Regions from separate parts of the Janthinobacterium rivuli genome, predicted to be linked through region 1. Evidence: riboswitches for the same ligand, from Rfam matches in the RefSeq annotation. Region 1 holds a riboswitch; the other holds the start of a gene.

Region 1 (9,549 bases):
AAGTTGTAGGTGCTCATGCTGCTGTCGAGGTACTGGTTGAATTCCAGGCCTTTGCGGATCTGGAACAGGGTGGCGGCGACCATGAAGTCAGGCGTCAGGTCCGCCTTCACGCCCAGTTCGATCTGCTTCGAGCGGCTAGGCGTCAGTTCCACGTTGGCGTTTTCCGCATAGCGGTCGGCCGTGCCGCCGTGTTCCATGCCCTGCGAGTACGATGCGTAGACAGCGATATTGTCTTGCGGGTTGTACACCAGCGCCACGTTCGGCAGCAGGAAGTCGTGCCTGGCGCGGATTTCCTGGTCGGCCTTGAGCACGTACTGATAGCCATCGACATCGATGTGGCGCACGCCGCCATGCAGCTTCCAGTTCGGTGCCAGGCTGACGATGTCCTGCACGAAGACGGATTTTTCCTTGTCGTTGCGCACCAGGCGCACGGGACCCGTGACACCGTCGGATGGGGCGACGATGACGGGGCGGTAGATATTGCTGATGCCCACTTCGTCATACACATACTTGCCGGCCCGGTCCTTGCGGTTGAAATACGACACGCCCGCCGTGACCTCATGGCGCAAGCTGCCCGTGGCGAACTTGCCCTGGATCATGGCTTGCGCGCTCAGGGGCTTTTTCGTTTCGCCCAGGCTGCGGAAGTCCCACACGGAGAAATCGCCATTGCTGCAGAACACAGGCATCCAGCCTTCCGGACTGCATCCATACGGGTAGGCAGTGTAGTCGTCGCGCTTGAACGTGTGCTGGTTGGCCGACACGGTGGCGCGCCAATCCTCGTTGAAGGCGTACTGGAAGCGCAGGCCCAGGTTGCTGGTGACGGTTTCCACCGGGTGCGTCCAGGGCTGCTTGTTGAGCATGGTGTCGGCGCTGACGTTGGAAGGCAGCTTGCCATTGCTCAGCAGCTGGAAGCCGGGCGCCGTTACTTGCGCCTTGTCCTGGTAGTCGGCGTCGAGTTGCAGCAGCGCTTGCGGCGAAATCTGCCAGTCGAAGGCGCCGGAAATGAATTTACGGTTGCCGTCGGCACCCTTGATGTAGGAGCGCAGGCGCTCGGCCGCCACGTTGACGCGGTAGCCGAAGCGCGTGTCTTCCAGGCGGCCGCCCAGGTCGACGGCGCCGTACAGGGTACCCCGTTCGCGCGTTTCCACGGTGACGGTGCGCAATGGCGCGGCGGTCGGGCGCTTGACGATGAAGTCGATCACGCCGCCCGGCGCGGCCACGCCTGCCTGCAAGCCGGCCAGGCCTTTCAATACTTCGATGCGTTCCTTGTTTTCCAACGGAATTTGCGTGTCACCGGGGATCGCCACGCCATCCTTGCGGTAGCTGGAGTTCGTATCGAGCTTGAAGCCCCGGATGGTGAACTGTTCCGCATAGCCGACGGCGTTGTACGATTCATTGATGCTGGCGTCGAGCTTGACGGCGTCGCTGAGGTTGCGGATCTGCAGATCTTGTATTTCTTTCTGCCCGATGACGGTGACGGACGCCGGCGTCTGCAGCAGCGGCGCGTCGGAAAAACCGCCGACGGAGGCGCGTCTGGCGGCCGGCGCCTTGCTGGCCGTGACGACGACTTCGGCCATGCTTTGCGCCTGCGGGTCGACGGCTTCGGCGGTGTCATTCGCGGCCAGGGCGGGTACGGCAAACGCGTGCAGGATCGCCAGGGTCAATACAGAAACAGATAAATTCGGTGTGGACATAGATTGCTCGTGGTTCAAGCCGACTCGGTAAAGAGCACGGCAGGCTGCTTGTTCGGCTGGCGCCAACGCAGGAGCTATCAAAGGAGGGAGGTACTTTGCGCTTTCCTTCGCTGGCATTATCCAGATCAGGTACGAAGGGTATCTCTCACCCGGATGACTGCTCCAGGACCCCTAGCGAACTGACAGCTTAGCATGAACCACGGCCAGCTGTCCCACCCGGCTGACCGTTTTACAACAGTGTGGCTGGAATCTATAAACTCAGTTCCAGCACCTTGCGGCTGACGGCGGGCGTGATTTCACGCTGCTCGCCCAGCGCCGTCATGCCGTGCGCTTCCAGGGCGGACACGACGGCATCCACGCTGGCGTGGTTCAGGCCATAGTCGGCCAGGCGCGTCTTGACGCCCATGTGCCGGAAGAAGAATTCCGTGCGCGCGATGGCGGCCTCGATGCGTCCATCCTCGTCACCGCCGTCGAGTCCCCACACGCGGGCCGCGTACTGCAGCAGCTTGGCGCGCTTGGCCTGCTTGCGCACGCGCAGCATGCTGGGCAGGATGATGGCCAGGGTCTGCGCGTGGTCGAGCTCGTACAAGGCCGTCAATTCGTGGCCGATGGCGTGCGTGGACCAGTCCTGCGGCACGCCCACGCCGATCAGGCCGTTCAAGGCCAGGGTGGCGCTCCACATCACGTTGGCGCGCACGTCGTAGTCGTCCGGGTGCGACAGCGCCTTCGGGCCTTCCTCGATCAGGGTCAATAAAATGCCTTCGGCAAAGCGGTCCTGCACGGACGCGTTCACAGGGTAAGTCAGGTATTGCTCCATCACATGCGCAAACGCATCGACGACGCCGTTGCCCACCTGGCGCAGCGGTAATGTAAAGGTCTTCGACGGATCCAGCACGGAGAATTTCGGATATACCTTGCGGCTCATGAACGAGCGCTTTTCCTGCGTCGCCTTGCGCGTGATCACGGCCGAACCATTCATTTCGGACCCCGTGGCAGGTAACGTCAAGACGGTGCCGAAGGGCAGGGCGGCCTCGACGATCTTGCCGCCCTTGGCCAGGATGTCCCACGCCTCGCCTTCGTGCAGGGCGGCCGCGGCGATGAACTTGGTGCCATCGACCACGGATCCGCCGCCGACGGCCAGCAGGAAATCGATGCGCTCGCTTTTCACCATGGCCACGGCCTGCATCAGGGTTTCATAGCTGGGATTGGGTTCGATGCCGGCAAATTCCAGCACCGTATGGCCGGCCAGCGCCGCCCTGACTTCATCATAGACGCCGTTCTGCCTGATGCTGCCGCCGCCATACGTCATGAGCACTCTGGCCTGCGGCGGGATCAGCGCCGTGATGGCGGCGATCTGGCCCTGGCCGAAAAGGATTTGCGTCGGATTGTAAAAGTCGAAATTGAACATGGGACTCCTGCCGCTGGGGTTTAGGCTGTTGCTGAGCCATGATTATGGCCGAACGGGTGGAAACGTGTCGTGGACGCTTGAGCTTTTCGTCCGCGCGGTGGAGAATGCAGCCGATGTCACCACTACGCGAAAAGGAATGCGCATGACCAACGTCCCACTGGAAGAATCCGGCTTGCCGGCCACCGCGCTCGACATGCACCGCGCCATCGGCGCCACCATCGCCGCGCTGCAGGCGCTGGACCTGAACAGCCAGCGCTTCGAGGCGTGCACGGACCCGGAACTGCGCCGCGTGCTCGCGCATGCGGGCGACACCAGCCGCAAGGAAGCGGCCATGCTGCTCGAATGGATGCGCCGCCGCGACGCGCGCCTGGACACGGCCATGAAGGAAGCGCTGTTCAAGGCGGGGCCAATTGTTGCCCAGTATCACTATGACGAGAAAATATTGTAACTATTGGTTTGTTGTCGTGGCGTACCATGCGCCACTTTCGCCTTGCTTCGCGTAGACTGTGCCCCGAACACGATTTTGGGGGAGTTTGCAGAAATGAAATCATTACCATACCGAGAAGGCAGCTGGTTTGCCGTGCCCCTGCCGGGCGGCGGTTATGCCGTCGGCGTGGTGGCGCGCAGGGCGCCTGCCGGGCGCATCATGCTGGCGTATATGTTCGGGCCGAAGCGCGACAGCTTGCCCACGCTGGAAGAGCTGGAAGGCTTGCGGCCGGAACAGGCCGTGCGCCGCCTGCGCACGGGCGACATGGCCCTGCTCAACGAGCGCTGGCCCCTGCTGGGCGACAGCCCCCACTGGAACCGCGACGACTGGCCCATGCCGGCCTTTATCCGCCGCAATGAATCCCTGCAGCGCGCCTGGCGCGCCAGTTATGCGGACGCCGATCCTGCCAAGCTGAATCGCGAGGAATCGATCCCCTTCGACACGCCGGGCATGGAAAGCGATTCCCTGTACGGCTACGGGGCGACGGAATTGTTGATGAATAAATTGCTGGCGCAGGAGCAGGCGTCGGCTTGACCGCGGTCCGGCGGCGTAGGTCGGATTAGCGAGGCCTTGCCTCGCGTAATCCGACAACATTGTTGGCCAAGGCCACTGGTGGTGTCGGCTTACGCGCCTTGCGCTAAGCCGACCTACGCCGCTTACGCCGCTGGCAAACTGATCTGAAACGCCAGGCCGCCGCCTTCGCGGTTGCGCACTTGTAAATCGGCGCCATGGCGCAGCAGCACGCGGTCGACGATGGCCAGGCCCAGGCCGGCGCCGTTTGCCTGCCCGCGCGCCGTGTCGAGGCGGGTGAACGGCTTCATCAACTGCTCGATCTTTTCTGCCGGCACACCCGTGCCATGGTCCTGTACCTCGATGATCACCTTTTTCGCGCCGTGGCTGGTGCGCACCTGGCAGGCGATGTCGATTTCCGTCACGTCGCTGCCGGGCGTCTTGCCATAGCGGCGCGCATTTTCGATCAGGTTGTTCAGCACGCGGCGCAGGTCGGTGGGGTTGCCCATCGCATGCGCGCCGTCGGCGATGCTGGCGTTGATCTTCACGTCCGGCAGGCGCATCGCTTCGCGCGTCATGTCAGTCAGCAAGCCACTGAGGTCGACGTCCGTAAAGCTCGACGCTTCCGTCGGCTTGGCATAGTCGAGGAACTGGCCGATGATGGCGTCCATTTGCCCGATGTCGGACTGGATGCCTTCACGCGCCTCGTCCGACAGGTTCGCCATTTCCACTTCCAGCTGCATGCGCGCCAGCGGCGTGCGCAAATCGTGCGAGATACCGGCCAAAATCACGGCGCGGTCCGATTCCACCTGTTTCAGATCATCGACCATCTGGTTGAAGCTGCGGTTCGCCTCGATGATTTCGATCGGGCCTTTTTCCGGCAGCGGCGCCGGTTGCTTGCCTTTGGCGATGTCGCGCGCGGCCGCCGTCAGGCGCGACAGCGGTAAATTGATCAGGCTGGAAATGATGGCTGCGCCCAGCAGGGACAGCAGCGACACCAGGCTGGCCCAGCCCAGCCACTGGAAGCCCGTCAGGCCGCGCAGGCGCTCGCGGTCCAGCATCAGCCAGTACTCGTCGTCGTCGATCTTGAAGCTGACCCAGAAGCCGGCCACGCCGTTGACGCGCGCGGAAAAGCGCGTGTCCTTGCCCAGCTTGGCTTTCACCTGCGCCTCGATCTCGGGCATCAGGTAATTGTCGGGCGGCGGCTCGATGCGGTCGTCCTCTTCCAGCGAGAAGATGCGGATGCCTTCATTGCTGACGAGGTCGAACAGCAGCTCGCGGCGCAGCTCGGGCGCCGAGTGCGTCAATGCCGCATGCGTGATGGTGACGACGGAAATGATCTGGGCGGAAATCTGCTGCGCCTGCGGTTCGCGCTGGATGACGGAAATCATGCCGATCCAGGTGATCATGCTGACGGTGGTCAAAGTACCCAGCAGCAAAAAGGTGCGCCAGAACAGGCCGCTTTTCAGCCGCGCCAGGCTGATATCGGGAACAAGCTTCATCATGCCTCGCCTGCGATCAGCGCGGCTGTCCGTCCGGGATGAAAACGTAGCCGAGGCCCCACACGGTCTGGATGAACAGCGGGCTCGACGGGTCGGGTTCGATCAGTTTGCGCAGGCGCGAGATTTGCACGTCCAGGCTGCGGTCGAACACTTCGTATTCGCGGCCGCGCGCCAGTTCCATCAATTTTTCGCGCGACAGCGGCTGGCGCGCATGGCGGGCAAACACTTTCAGCACAGAAAACTCGCCGGTCGTCAGCGGCACCGTTTCGCCATTCTTTTTCAGGGTACGCGTGCCCAGGTCCAGCACGAAGTCGCCGAACTCGAAGGTTTGCGGCGTTTCCGACGGCGCGCCGGGGATTTCATCGGGACCCTTGCGGCGCAGTACGGCGCCAATGCGGGCCACCAGCTCGCGCGGATTGAACGGTTTCGGCAGGTAATCGTCGGCACCCATTTCCAGGCCCACGATACGGTCCACGTCTTCACCCTTGGCCGTCAGCATGATGATCGGCGTCTGGTCGCCCGCGCCGCGCAGGCGGCGGCAGATCGACAGGCCGTCTTCGCCCGGCAGCATCAGGTCGAGCACCAGCAGATCGTAGCGTTCGCGCAGCCACAGCTTGTTCATGGCCGTCGCGCTCTCTGCCGTGAAGACATTGAAGCCCTGTTCGGTCAGGTAGCGGCGCAGCAGGTCGCGCAGGCGCACATCGTCATCGACCACCATGATTTTTGCCTGGTGGCCGTGAATCGATTGCGTTGTTGTGTTGCTGCCGGAAGTGGAGGTTGTGGTCATTTAGGGTGTCGTGTTATCTTATATTAGTTGCTATAGTAACGCCTCGCGCGGCGTCGGCAAGGGGCTGTGGCGACCCATTACAAAGTGTTACAAACTTTACCCAATTACTCTTACTGCACCGTGTAAAGCATCATACACTGGGGCCACAGTGGAAATCAGCTTTAGTTTATACGGCATCGCGGAAGAGGAACTCAATGAATATCTTTACTAAAAAAATTCACGCCGCTCCCAGCGCAGCTATCGCCGCACGCACGACTGTGCTGTCCGCATTTGCCATTTGTTCCGTGTTTGCCGCCAGCCTGGCATCGGCGCAAAACCAGCCGCCGCCACGCCGTGACGACCAGCAGCAAATGCAGGCCCAGCGGTATGAGCAGGTACAGCGCAGCAACAGCAATGATACGCGACTGCGCGAACAGCGTGACGCACGCAGTTTCGACACGCGTGCCGAAGAGCAGCGCCGCGCCAACGAAGGCGCCGACGCTTCGCGCCGCACGGGCCGCATGACGCCCGACGAGCGGCGTGACCTGCGCCGCCAGATCAACGAAGTGGGCCAGGACATTTACTCGAATCCGCCGCGCCGCTAGGCATCCATCCCCCTCCGACAGGGCCATCTCGCAAGAGGTGGCCCTGTTTGCATTTGGCCGCCAACATTGTTGCTCAGTCAGGCACACGGCCCCGCCCCGTGATATTGTTCTAACGCAATGAGGCAATTCTCGGTTTTTGGGGAGGCAAGTGGTGAGCGACGACGACACACGCGTTCCGGATGCGGCCCCCGCAGGCGGCCTGCCGCACGGCCTGCTCCAGCGCGACGAGGGCGTGTTCCTGGATCTGTCGCTGGCGCCGGCGCAACTGCGCGCCGCCGTCGACCAGCTGTTCCAGTCGGGCCAACTGCTGGCCGGCCTCGATTACGGCTTGTTCCTGCTGACCCTGTTCCATGCCCCCGCTCCCCGCGCCGCACCCAAGGGTGACGCCTTGCTGCGCATCGCCGTGCGCGTGTCGCCATTCCCACCCCCGCGCCGCGCGCTGTATCAGCAAATCAAGATCCGTGGCGACAGCGCCGAGTTTTACTTTGAAGCGTTGACGGCGGACGCGGATGGCCAGGTGCCGGCGCGCCGCGAGTTTGACGAGCTGGTGGCCGACCTGTGGTGCAAGGGCGTGCACTACGGCATCGATAGCGTGGCCGTGCGCGCCATGCTCGCCAGCGGCAAGGCCGAGCGCATCACGGTGGCGCGGGTGCTGCCGCCGCAGCCTGGGCGCGACGCCCAGCTGGTCGAAGTGTCGCAAGGCATCCACCGCGACGATGCGCCGCGCGAACGCTCCGATGGCCGCCTCGATTTGCTCAGTTTCAAGAACCGCTTTCCGCAAGTGAAAAAATACGCGCGCCTGCTGCGTCTGCTGCCTGGTACGCCCGGCTTGCCTGGCTACGACCTGGCCGGCAAGGCGCTGCCGCCCCCCGCGCCGCTGGAACTGGACCTGGCCACGGTGGCGGGGCCAGGCACGGCGGTCGAGCATTTCAGCGATGGCGCTTTCCTCGTCGCCACCCAGGATGGCTACGTGAATGTCGATGAGCACGGCAAGATGTCGATCGAAAACAAGATCGTCAGCCGCGAAGGCGTCAGCAGCCGCACCACGGGCAATCTGAAGCTGCGCGCCGCCTACGAGGAATATGGCGAAGTGCAGGAGCAGCGCCAGCTCGACGGCAGCGACATCACCATCCATGGCGACGTGTATGGCCATTTGCACTCGCATGGCGGGTTGATATGGTTGCAGCGCAACCTGGTGGGCGGCACAGCCTTCAATGAGCATGGCGACGTGCGCGTCGAGGGCGTCGCGTCCGGTTCCGTGCTGCAGGCGCTGAGCGGTGAAATCCACGTAAAACGCGCGGAAAGCTGCGTCATCGCCGGCACGCGCGTGGTGATCGACAGCGCCAGCAATTGCGAAATCATCGCCGACGAGGTCGTCATCGAACTGGCCGAAGGCTGCGCTGTGGCGGCGCGCACCATCCGCATCGGCAGCGCCGGCCCTCGCAGGCAGGTGGAGATGCTGCTCTTTCCCTTGGTACCCGACCTGAGCGCCCTCGATCAAAAGATTGCGGAAAGCCTGGCGAAGGCAACGCAGTACCAGCAGGTGCAGCACAAGCGCCAGCAGGAGATCGATGCCATCGCGCAATTGCCCGAGGTGCGCAACTACCTGACCCTGGCGGGCCAGCTGCGGCGCGGCGAATTGCAGTTGCAGCCGGCACAACAGGTGCAGTACGACAAGCTGGCCGCGCGCATTGCTCCCGTCCTGAAAGAGGTGGCGCGCCTGCGCGTGGAAGTAAAACAGTCGGAAATCCTGCACGCGCAGATGCTGGCGCTGGTGGCGCAGCTGCGCCAGGAACGGCAGGCAACGGCGGGCCAGTCGCGCTGCACCTTGGGCCTGATCGATGGCGAGACGACGGTGCGCGCCCTGGTCGTGCCGCCTGGACCGGCCAAGGTCTACGACCGGCCGCCAAAGGAAATCAAGGCCTTGCTGCGCAGCGCCACGCCGGCCACGCAGCCCGTGTTTGCGGACAGCACGGGCAGCCTGGACTGGACTTACCAGCCACCGCCTTAGTCAATCCGTGACTTTGCCGCGTGATTGCTTGAGCACGCTGTGCGTGCTCTTGCTGTCGAGGCGGCGCCGCTGCGAGCTGCGCGTGGGCTTGGTGGCGCGGCGCACGGCGGGCAGGAAGGTCACGCTGTCGATGATTTCCTGCAAGCGCCGCAACGCTTCTTCCTTGTTCTGCTCCTGGCTGCGCGACTGCTGCGCCTTGAGCACCAGCACGCCATCCTTGCTGATGCGGCTGTCGCGCAGGGCCAGCAGCCGTTCCTTGTACGCTTCCGGCAGCGACGAGGCGGCGATGGGAAAGCGCAAATGGATGGCGCTGGACACCTTGTTGACGTTCTGCCCGCCCGGGCCCTGGGCGCGGATGGCGGAAAATTCAACTTCAGCGGGATTGACGAGGTGTTGCATGGCCTGCCTGTGGGGAAACGATGGGGGTATTGTAAGGGAAGATGGCTGCGCCGGCGCAAGGGCGGGGTGGCCAGCCGATGATGTCTTCCGGGAAAGTTGATGTTTCTCAACGCCGCTCGCGGTGATGCTGGTTAGCATGGGGCCAACATTGCGCCACTGCGCATCCT
Region 2 (9,549 bases), 2.9 Mb from region 1:
CTTACTTCGTGCATGCGGACCGCACGCGCGTGAAACAGGTGATGGTCAACCTGCTGTCGAACGCCATCAAGTACAACCAGAGTGGCGGCGCCGTCACCGTCGACTGCAGCCAGCGTGGCGGCAAGGTGCGGGTCAGCGTGCGCGACAGCGGCGCCGGTCTCGATGCGGGCCAGGTGGCCCAGCTGTTCCAGCCCTTCAATCGCCTGGGACAGGAAAACAGCACGGAAGAGGGCACGGGCATCGGCCTCGTCGTCACCAAGCAGCTGGTCGAATTGATGGGTGGCACCATCGGCGTCGACAGCACGGTCGGCGTGGGCACCACGTTCTGGTTCGAGCTGGCCGCCAGCAGCGCGCCGGCCCTGGTGCTGGGCGACGGCGACGCGCTGCCGCAGGTGCAGGTGCCGCAGGAAAGCCAGCGCACCTTGCTGTACGTGGAAGACAATCCCGCCAATCTGGCGCTGGTGGAGCAATTGATCGCCCGCCGCAGCGATTTGAAATTGCTCACGGCCATCGATGCGCACCTGGGCATCGACCTGGCCCGCACGTATCAGCCGGACGTGATCTTGATGGACATCAACCTGCCCGGCATCAGCGGCTTTGGCGCCCTGCACATCCTGCATGACGACCCGCTGACGAGCCATATTCCCGTGATGGCCCTGTCTGCCAACGCCGTGCCGCGCGACATCGAGAAAGGCCTGGAAGCGGGCTTCTTCCGCTACCTGACCAAGCCGATCAAGGTCGTCGAATTCATGGATGCACTTGACGTGGCCCTGCACCATGCGGCCGCGCACGGCCTGGCCGACGACATTCACGCAGTACGCTAATTCAGCATTTATTTTTAGGAATACCGCCATGCTTCAAGCCACCGAGATTCTGAACGCCAGCATTCTCATCGTCGATGACCAGGAGGCGAACGTCATGCTGCTGGAACAGGTGCTGCGCAATGCCGGTTATACGCGCATCACCTCCACCATGGACCCGCAAGCCGTGCACGCGCTGCACCAGCAGCACCGCTACGACCTGATCCTGCTCGACTTGCAAATGCCGGAAATGGATGGTTTTGAAGTCATGGAAGGCTTGCGCGACATCGAGGCGGGCAGCTATCTGCCTGTGCTGGTGATCACGGCCCAGCCGGGCCACAAGTTGCGCGCGCTGCAAGCGGGCGCCAAGGATTTCGTCAGCAAACCGTTCGACCTGGTGGAAGTCAAAACGCGCATCCACAACATGCTGGAAGTGCGCCTGCTGTACCAGAAGCTGGCCGAATACAACAAGTCGCTGGAACAGATGGTGGAAGAGCGCACGGCGGAGCTGCGCGAAAGCGAAGCGCGCTTCCAGCGCTTCACGGAGCTGTCGTCCGACTGGTACTGGGAACAGGATGCGCAGGGCAACCTGACGCGCTTTTCCGGCCCCGTGGCTGAAATGCTGGGCATTGGCAGCGAAGAAGAGCCGCAGCGCTGGAACGCGGCCGAGCGGGCCTTGCTCGACGCAAAAATTGCCGCGCGCGAACCGTTTCTCGATTTCATCTACAGCCGAGCCAACCTCGACGGCAGCACGCAGTATCTGCAGGTCAGCGGCGAACCGATGTTCGACACGGGTAGCCGTTTCATCGGCTACCGCGGCATCGGCCTCGATGTCACGGAGCGCCATCGCATTGCCTGATTTATACTGGGTGCTATCGATACTGACCAGGAAAAATCATGACTGACAAATCAACGCCGCAATACTGGTTCCCCGCCAAGACCTATGGCTGGGGCTGGGGCTTGCCCATCACCTGGCAGGGCTGGCTGGTCTTTTTGAGCGCGCTGGCGCTGTTCGCCTGCGGCGCCTTCCTATTCCCGCCGCAAACCATGCTGGTGGGCTACATCGTCTATGAAGTGGCCATCGTTGCCGCGCTCATTTTCATCTGCCAGCTGAAGGGTGAACCGACCAGCTGGCGCTGGGGCAAGAAGAAGTAGCGCGATGTACAAAGACGACACCTGCAAGAAATCATCTGGCCGCGCGGCGTGAACCGCGTATAATTGGCTCGCTGCCGCAAGGCGGCAAACGCTAGGGGTCCTGCCTTTCGCTGTGGAAACACGGTGCAAGCGCGGGTGAGAAATACCCTCCGAACCTGATCTGGATAATGCCAGCGAAGGGAAGCTTTAGGATGAACGCACCCCGCCTTTCCGCGTGCGTAATTCCGAACCTCCTTAGCTGGCTCCAGGCTTAAAAATAGTCTAGCCAAGGAGCCAAAATGAACGCCAACCCGAAATTCCTCTCCGCCACCGCCACGGTCGACGAAGCCGCCATCGCGCCGCTGCCCAATTCGCGCAAGATTTACGTGCAGGGCAGCCGTCCCGACATCCGCGTGCCCATGCGCAGAATCAGCCAGTCCGACACGGAAGCGTCGTTCGGCGGCGAAAAGAATCCGCCGATCTACGTGTATGACACGTCCGGCCCGTACACGGACCCGGACGTGCAGATCGATATCCGCTCGGGCCTCGATACGCCGCGCCTGCCGTGGATAGTCGAACGTGCCGACACGGAAGAATTGCCCGGCCCGACCTCCGACTACGGCATCGCCCGCCTGGCGGATCCGAAACTGGCCGAGCTGCGTTTTAATTTGCACCGCAAGCCGCGCCGCGCCATTGCCGGCAAGAACGTGACGCAAATGCATTACGCGAGGCGCGGCATCATCACGCCGGAAATGGAATTCGTCGCCATCCGCGAAAACATGCGCCGCCAGGAATATTTGCGCGAGCTGAAAGCTTCCGGCCCCATGGGCGAGCGCCTGGCCGACCTGATGGGCCGCCAGCATCCGGGCCAGTCGTTCGGCGCCAGCATCCCGTTTGACATCACGCCGGAATTCGTGCGCGAGGAAATCGCCCGCGGCCGCGCCATCATCCCCGCCAACATCAACCACCCGGAAGTCGAGCCGATGATTATCGGCCGCAATTTCCTGGTGAAAATCAACGCGAATATCGGCAATTCCGCCGTCACCTCGTCGATCGGCGAGGAAGTGGAAAAGATGACCTGGGCCATCCGCTGGGGTGGCGACAACGTGATGGACCTGTCCACAGGTAAACATATCCACGAAACGCGCGAATGGATCGTGCGCAACAGCCCCGTGCCGATCGGCACCGTGCCCATCTACCAGGCCTTGGAAAAGGTCAATGGCAAGGCCGAAGATTTAACTTGGGAAATCTTCCGCGACACCCTCATCGAGCAGGCCGAGCAGGGCGTCGACTACTTCACCATCCACGCGGGCGTGCTGCTGCGCTATGTGCCGATGACGGCCAAGCGCTTGACGGGCATCGTGTCGCGCGGTGGCTCCATCATGGCGAAATGGTGCCTGGCGCATCACCAGGAATCGTTCCTGTACACGCATTTCGAAGAGATTTGCGAAATCATGAAGGCGTACGACGTGTCGTTTTCACTGGGCGACGGCTTGCGTCCCGGCTCCATCTACGACGCCAACGACGAGGCGCAGCTGGGCGAGCTGAAAACCCTGGGCGAGCTGACGCAAGTCGCCTGGAAGCACGACGTGCAGGTAATGATCGAGGGGCCGGGCCACGTGCCCATGCAATTGATCAAGGAAAACATGGACTTGCAGCTGGAACAGTGCGGCGAAGCACCGTTCTACACCCTGGGACCGTTGACGACCGATATCGCGCCCGGCTACGACCACATCACCTCGGGCATCGGCGCTGCCATGATCGGCTGGTATGGCACGGCCATGCTGTGCTACGTGACGCCGAAGGAACACCTGGGCCTGCCCAACAAGGCCGATGTAAAAGACGGCATCATCACCTACAAGATTGCGGCGCACGCGGCCGACCTGGCCAAGGGCCATCCGGGCGCGCAAATCCGCGACAACGCCCTGTCGAAAGCCCGCTTTGAATTCCGCTGGGACGACCAGTTCAACATCGGCCTGGACCCGGACAAGGCGCGCGAATTCCACGATGAAACCCTGCCCAAGGATTCGGCCAAGGTGGCGCATTTCTGCTCCATGTGCGGCCCGCATTTCTGTTCGATGAAGATCACGCAGGAAGTGCGCGAATACGCGGCCGGCATGGGCATCGCGGAAGACAAGGCGCTCAAGCAGGGCATGGAAATCAAGGCCATCGAATTCATCAAGAACGGCGCCGAGCTGTACCGCAAGGTCTGAGGGAGAGCGTGATGCCTGCATTGATATCCATCACGCTCAACGGCGCACCGCACCAGGTGCCGCCGGGGCAAACCCTGGACCAACTGATCGCCGCCCTGTCGCTGGAAAACCAGGCGCTGGCGCTGGCCGTCAACCGCAATGTCGTGCCGCGCAAGGCGTGGCCGGGGCAGGTCTTGCAGACGCAAGACCAAGTGGAAATCGTCCGCGCCATCGGCGGCGGCTGAAAACGTCCAAGCAAACCTACTGCGCGCCGCACTTTGCGGCCTGCGATGCTCACCGTGCTCAAGCACGGTTGCGCTTCTCGGCCACAAATCGTCGCCGCTCGCTACGGTTTTCTTCGGACGTTTAAAAATTTAAGGAAGAACACATGAATACCGCAACACATAACGACCTGCTGACCATCGCAGGCAAACAGTATCAATCGCGCTTGCTGGTGGGCAGCGGCAAGTACAAGGATTTGCCGCAGACGCGCGAAGCGACGGATGCGGCCGAGGCGCAGATCATCACGGTGGCGATCCGCAGGGTGAATATCGGGCAAGACCCGAACGCGCCCAGCCTGCTGGACTTCGTGCCGCCGGACCAGTACACGATACTGCCGAACACGGCCGGCTGCTACAACGCCAAAGATGCCGTCTACACCCTGCAACTGGCGCGCGAGCTCCTGGGCGGGCGCAATCTGGTGAAGCTGGAAGTACTCGGTGATGAAAAGACGCTGTTTCCGCACATGCCGGAAACGTTGATTGCGGCCGAAGCGCTGGTCAAGGATGGCTTTGACGTGATGGTCTACTGCAGCGACGACCCCATCCAGGCGAAGATACTGGAAGACATCGGCTGCGTGGCCGTCATGCCGCTGGCCTCCCTGATCGGCTCGGGCATGGGCATCTTGAATCCATGGAACTTGTCGCTGATTATCGACCAGGCGAAAGTGCCGGTGCTGGTCGATGCTGGCGTGGGCACGGCGTCGGATGCGGCCATCGCCATGGAACTCGGTTGCGATGGCGTGCTGATGAATACAGCCATTGCCGGCGCGCGCGACCCCGTGCGCATGGCGCGTGCGATGAAGCTGGCCGTGCGGGCCGGACGCGAAGCATTTTTGGCGGGCCGCATGCCGCGCAAGTTTGCCGCCTCGCCGTCGTCGCCGATGGCGGGCCGCCTGGCGTGACGATGCCGATGCGCCACACTGTGCTCGTGTTTGCCGGCGCCGACCCGTCGGGTGGCGCCGGCATCGCCGCCGATATCGTGGCCATTGCCGCGCAGGGCGCGCATGCATTGCCCGTCATCACGGCCTTGACGGTGCAGGACAACGACAGGGTTTTTGGCGTGCAGGCGGTGGCGCCGGAGCTATTGCGCCGGCAGGCGCTGGCGCTGATCGACAAGATGGCGATTCATGCCGTGAAGATCGGCATTCCCGGCAGCGCCGCGAATGCGGCCGTCATCGCGCAGCTGATCGCGCAATTGCGGCAGGCCCGCCCAGGCTTGCCCGTGGTGCTCGATCCCGTGCTGGCCAGCGGCCATGGTGATGTGCTGAGCCGGGACGATGCCGTACAGGCGCTGGCGCCCTTGCTGCCGGTGACGACCGTCATCGTACCGAACGGGCCGGAAGCGGCGGCCCTCGGTGGCGAGGACAACTTGCTTGCGCAAGGCTGTCAGAACGTGCTGGTGACGGGCGGCCATGGCGACGGCGAGGTGATCGTCAACCGCTGGTTTGACGGCGCTGGCGGCGAGCGCGAGTGGCGCTGGCCCCGTCTTCCCGGCGAATTTCACGGCAGCGGCTGCACCCTGGCGTCGGCCATCGCGGCGCGCCTGGCATTGGGCCAGGCGTTGCCCGAAGCGCTGGATCTGGCGCAACGCTATTGCCACGCGGCCCTGGCCGGCGCGTATGCGATTGCGCCAGGTCAACTCATGCCGCAACGATTCATTCAATAAGGAAAACATCATGCGTGGACTGTATCTGGTCACCCCGAACTGGGACGACACCGATCGCCTGCTCGACGTGAGCGAGCAAGCCTTGCACGGCGGCGTGGCCCTGCTGCAATACCGCCACAAGAGTGCCGACGCGGAGCAGCGGCGCGAACAGGCGGGCGCCTTGCTGGCGCTGGCCCGCAAATATGGCGTGCCTTTTATCATCAATGATTTTATCGAGCTGTGCGAAGAGCTCGACGCGGACGGTGTGCACGTGGGCGGCACGGATGCGTCCGTGGCGCAGGTGCGCGCGCGCCTGGGCAAGGACAAGATCATCGGCGCCTCGTGCTATGGCGACCTGGCCCTGGCAAGGACGGCCGAGGCCGGCGGCGCCAGCTACGTGGCCTTCGGCGGCTTTTATCCGTCGCTGGTAAAAAAATACCCGCTCACGACACCATTGGATATCGTGCTGCAAGCCAAGCGCGAGATCGCCTTGCCGTGCTTGGTGATCGGCGGCATGACGCCGGAGAACGCGGCGCCGCTGGCCGCGCGCGGCGCCGACATGGTGGCGGCCATCACTAGCGTCTATCAAGCGGACGATGTGGATATTGCGGTGCAGCAATTCAATCAATTATTTGCGGCATGAGCATGGGCGTGCAGGGCTGGTTTGGGGGAATAATCGGCATATAATATGAGCATCATTCATTACCGAGGTCCCCCACCCATGAGTCAGCCAGCCGCCGCGAAACGCCTTATCCTGATCGTTGACGATGACCAGCTCCTGTTGGAATTCCTCGGCGAAGTCCTGCGCCATGCCGGCTATGAGACGGCCCTGGCCCATTCGGCCGAAGTGGCGTTGCAGCTGATCGCCCAGCGCGAGCCGGACCTGGCCCTGCTCGACATCCATATGCCGGGCATGTCCGGCCTGGAACTGGCCAAGCGCCTGCATGGCGAAACGGCCGTGCCGTTCATGTTCCTGTCCGGCAGCGGCGACAGCGAATCGGGCAAGCAGGCGGCCGCCTACGGCGCCGTCGGTTACGTGGTGAAACCCGTCGACGAAGCCCGCTTGATGCCGGCGTTTGAAGCGGGCCTGGCGCGCGCCGATGAAATCCGCCAGCTGCGCCGTACCGAGCTGAACCTGAACGCGGCCCTGGCTGCGGGCCGCGAAACGAGTCTGGCCGTGGGCTTGCTGATGGGCAAATTCCAGACGGACCGCAACACGGCTTTCGAAGTGCTGCGCGACCACGCCCGTTCCAGCCGCCGCAAGATCAATGAAATCGCCAGCCAGCTGCTGCTGGCCGAGGAAACCCTGAACGGCTTGCACGGCGCCTTCCTCAACCGCGCGAAAGCCAAGTAAACGTTTCAACCATACACAGGACACACATGAAAACCAAAGCAGCGATTGCATGGAAGGCCGGCGCGCCTTTGACCATCGAAGAAGTCGACCTGGCCGGCCCGCGCGAGGGCGAAGTACTGGTCGAAATCAAGGCCACCGGCATTTGCCACACCGATTACTACACCCTGTCGGGCGCCGATCCGGAAGGCATCTTCCCATCGATCCTCGGCCATGAAGGCGCCGGCATCGTCGTCGACGTGGGTCCAGGCGTGAAAAGCCTGAAAAAGGATGACCACGTCATTCCCCTGTACACGCCGGAATGCCGCCAGTGCAAATTCTGCCTGTCGCAAAAAACCAATTTGTGCCAGTCGATCCGCTCGACCCAGGGCCGCGGCCTGATGCCGGACGCGACCTCGCGCTTCTCCATCGACGGTAAACCCATCTTCCACTACATGGGCACCTCGACCTTCTCCAACTACATCGTCGTGCCGGAAATTGCTCTCGCCAAGATCCGCGAAGACGCACCGTTCGATAAAGTCTGCTACATCGGCTGCGGCGTCACCACCGGCGTGGGCGCCGTGCTGTTTACGGCCAAGGTCGAGGCGGGCGCCAACGTGGTCGTGTTCGGCCTGGGCGGCATCGGCTTGAACGTGATCCAGGCAGCGAAAATGGTCGGCGCGGACAAGATCATCGGCGTCGACATCAACCCGGCGCGCCAGGACATCGCGCGCAAGTTCGGCATGACGCATTTCGTCAACGCCAACGAGGTGGAAAACGTGGTCGACACCATCGTGCAGCTGACGGACGGCGGCGCCGACTATTCGTTTGAATGCATCGGCAACACCACCACCATGCGCCAGTCGCTCGAGTGCTGCCACAAGGGCTGGGGCCAGTCCATCATCATCGGCGTGGCGGCGGCCGGCCAGGAAATTTCCACGCGTCCATTCCAGCTGGTGACGGGGCGCGTGTGGAAAGGCTCCGCTTTCGGCGGCGCGCGCGGCCGTACGGACGTGCCAAAGATCGTCGACTGGTATATGGAAGGCAAGCTCAATATCGACGATTTGATCACGCACCGTTTGAAGCTCGATGACATCAACCAGGGTTTTGACCTGATGAAGAGCGGTGAATCGATCCGCTCCGTCGTGTTGTACTAATATAAATACGCCGTACCACGGCGTTTTGCGGAGGCTGCGGCCTCCGTTTTTTTTGCCCGCTTGCCATCCATCGTCCATGTCTGCCATCCAGGCAGGTCTTTTTGCAGCCTGTCGCATCGCGCTGGAGCTGTGCTCCACCCGTCGCTAAAGTCAATGCTCCACTACTTTTGCGACGAGGCAGCCATGTCCACTTCCCACCGTTTGATCCTCAGCCTGGCAGGCATCCTGCTTGGCGGCAGCGCGCTGGCCGTGCAGCCGCCGCAGCCTCCCGCGCCACCGGCCCCGCCAGCGGCGCCCAGCGTGCAGGTCAGCCGTTCGCTCGACAAGGGCGAAAGCTATGCGCTCGTCGATGGCGCCACGGATAGCGAGGGCGTCATCGTCGTCGACAGCGATATCCACTCGCAGCAGGTGGAAAAGCTCAAGCGCTCGATCAAGGGGCCGTTCCTGTGGTTCCGCGACCAGGGCCAGGCCTATGTGCTGCAGGATGCGGCCTTGCTGGGCAAGGTGCGCACGGCATGGCAGCCCTCGAGACAGCTCGGCAAGGAGATGAGTGCGCTCGGCGATCAAATGGGCGCGCACGGCAAGGCCATGGGCGAAATGGGCCGCAAGATGGGTGCCCGCAGCCTGGAAAAAGGCAGCGCGCGCGAGTCGGAGCAGTTGCGCGCGCTGGGCCGCCAGCAGCAGGAACTGGGCCGCAAGCTTGGCGACGCCTCGCGCCGCCAGGCGCTGGCGACGAGCGACACGGCGCGCCGCGCGGCCGAGCGCGACGTGGAGCGCCTGCAGCAGCAGATGGAAGATGCGCAGGAAGAGATGGAAGAGATCAACGACCGCATCGCCGATGTGCATGAGCGCGAGGCCGAGAAAGTGGAGCAGATGTCGCGCCAGATGGAACAGCGCAGCAAGCCGATGGAAGCGCTGGGCAAGCAAATGGGCGACCTGGGCCGCCAGCAGGAAAAAGTCGTCAAGATCGCCGACAAGACCACGCGCCAGGTAATCGCCCAGGCGCTCAG

The links. Region 1 has a riboswitch for thiamine pyrophosphate ahead of P9875_RS20975 (TonB-dependent siderophore receptor). Riboswitches for the same ligand answer to the same signal wherever they lie in the genome.
Region 2: linked by a shared signal. The riboswitch ahead of thiC (phosphomethylpyrimidine synthase ThiC) and the one ahead of P9875_RS20975 (TonB-dependent siderophore receptor) in region 1 are both predicted to bind thiamine pyrophosphate.

The regions. Positions count from the first base shown of each region.
Region 1 covers NZ_CP121464.1:4,597,717-4,607,265, reverse strand. Annotated here, with positions in the region: gene P9875_RS20975 (TonB-dependent siderophore receptor) at 1-1,694, opposite strand, end outside; TPP riboswitch at 1,780-1,877, opposite strand; gene P9875_RS20970 (iron-containing alcohol dehydrogenase) at 1,945-3,102, opposite strand; gene P9875_RS20965 (hypothetical protein) at 3,245-3,550, shown strand; gene P9875_RS20960 (Imm26 family immunity protein) at 3,644-4,123, shown strand; gene P9875_RS20955 (sensor histidine kinase) at 4,246-5,604, opposite strand; gene ompR (two-component system response regulator OmpR) at 5,618-6,319, opposite strand; gene P9875_RS20945 (hypothetical protein) at 6,583-6,972, shown strand; gene P9875_RS20940 (flagellar assembly protein A) at 7,124-8,983, shown strand; gene arfB (alternative ribosome rescue aminoacyl-tRNA hydrolase ArfB) at 8,984-9,382, opposite strand.
Region 2 covers NZ_CP121464.1:1,135,047-1,144,595, forward strand. Annotated here, with positions in the region: gene P9875_RS05115 (PAS domain-containing hybrid sensor histidine kinase/response regulator) at 1-824, shown strand, start outside; gene P9875_RS05120 (response regulator) at 853-1,659, shown strand; gene P9875_RS05125 (hypothetical protein) at 1,698-1,955, shown strand; TPP riboswitch at 2,039-2,154, shown strand; gene thiC (phosphomethylpyrimidine synthase ThiC) at 2,234-4,147, shown strand; gene thiS (sulfur carrier protein ThiS) at 4,168-4,371, shown strand; gene P9875_RS05140 (thiazole synthase) at 4,515-5,309, shown strand; gene thiD (bifunctional hydroxymethylpyrimidine kinase/phosphomethylpyrimidine kinase) at 5,318-6,073, shown strand; gene thiE (thiamine phosphate synthase) at 6,084-6,695, shown strand; gene P9875_RS05155 (ANTAR domain-containing response regulator) at 6,774-7,406, shown strand; gene P9875_RS05160 (S-(hydroxymethyl)glutathione dehydrogenase/class III alcohol dehydrogenase) at 7,433-8,539, shown strand; gene P9875_RS05165 (hypothetical protein) at 8,723-9,549, shown strand, end outside.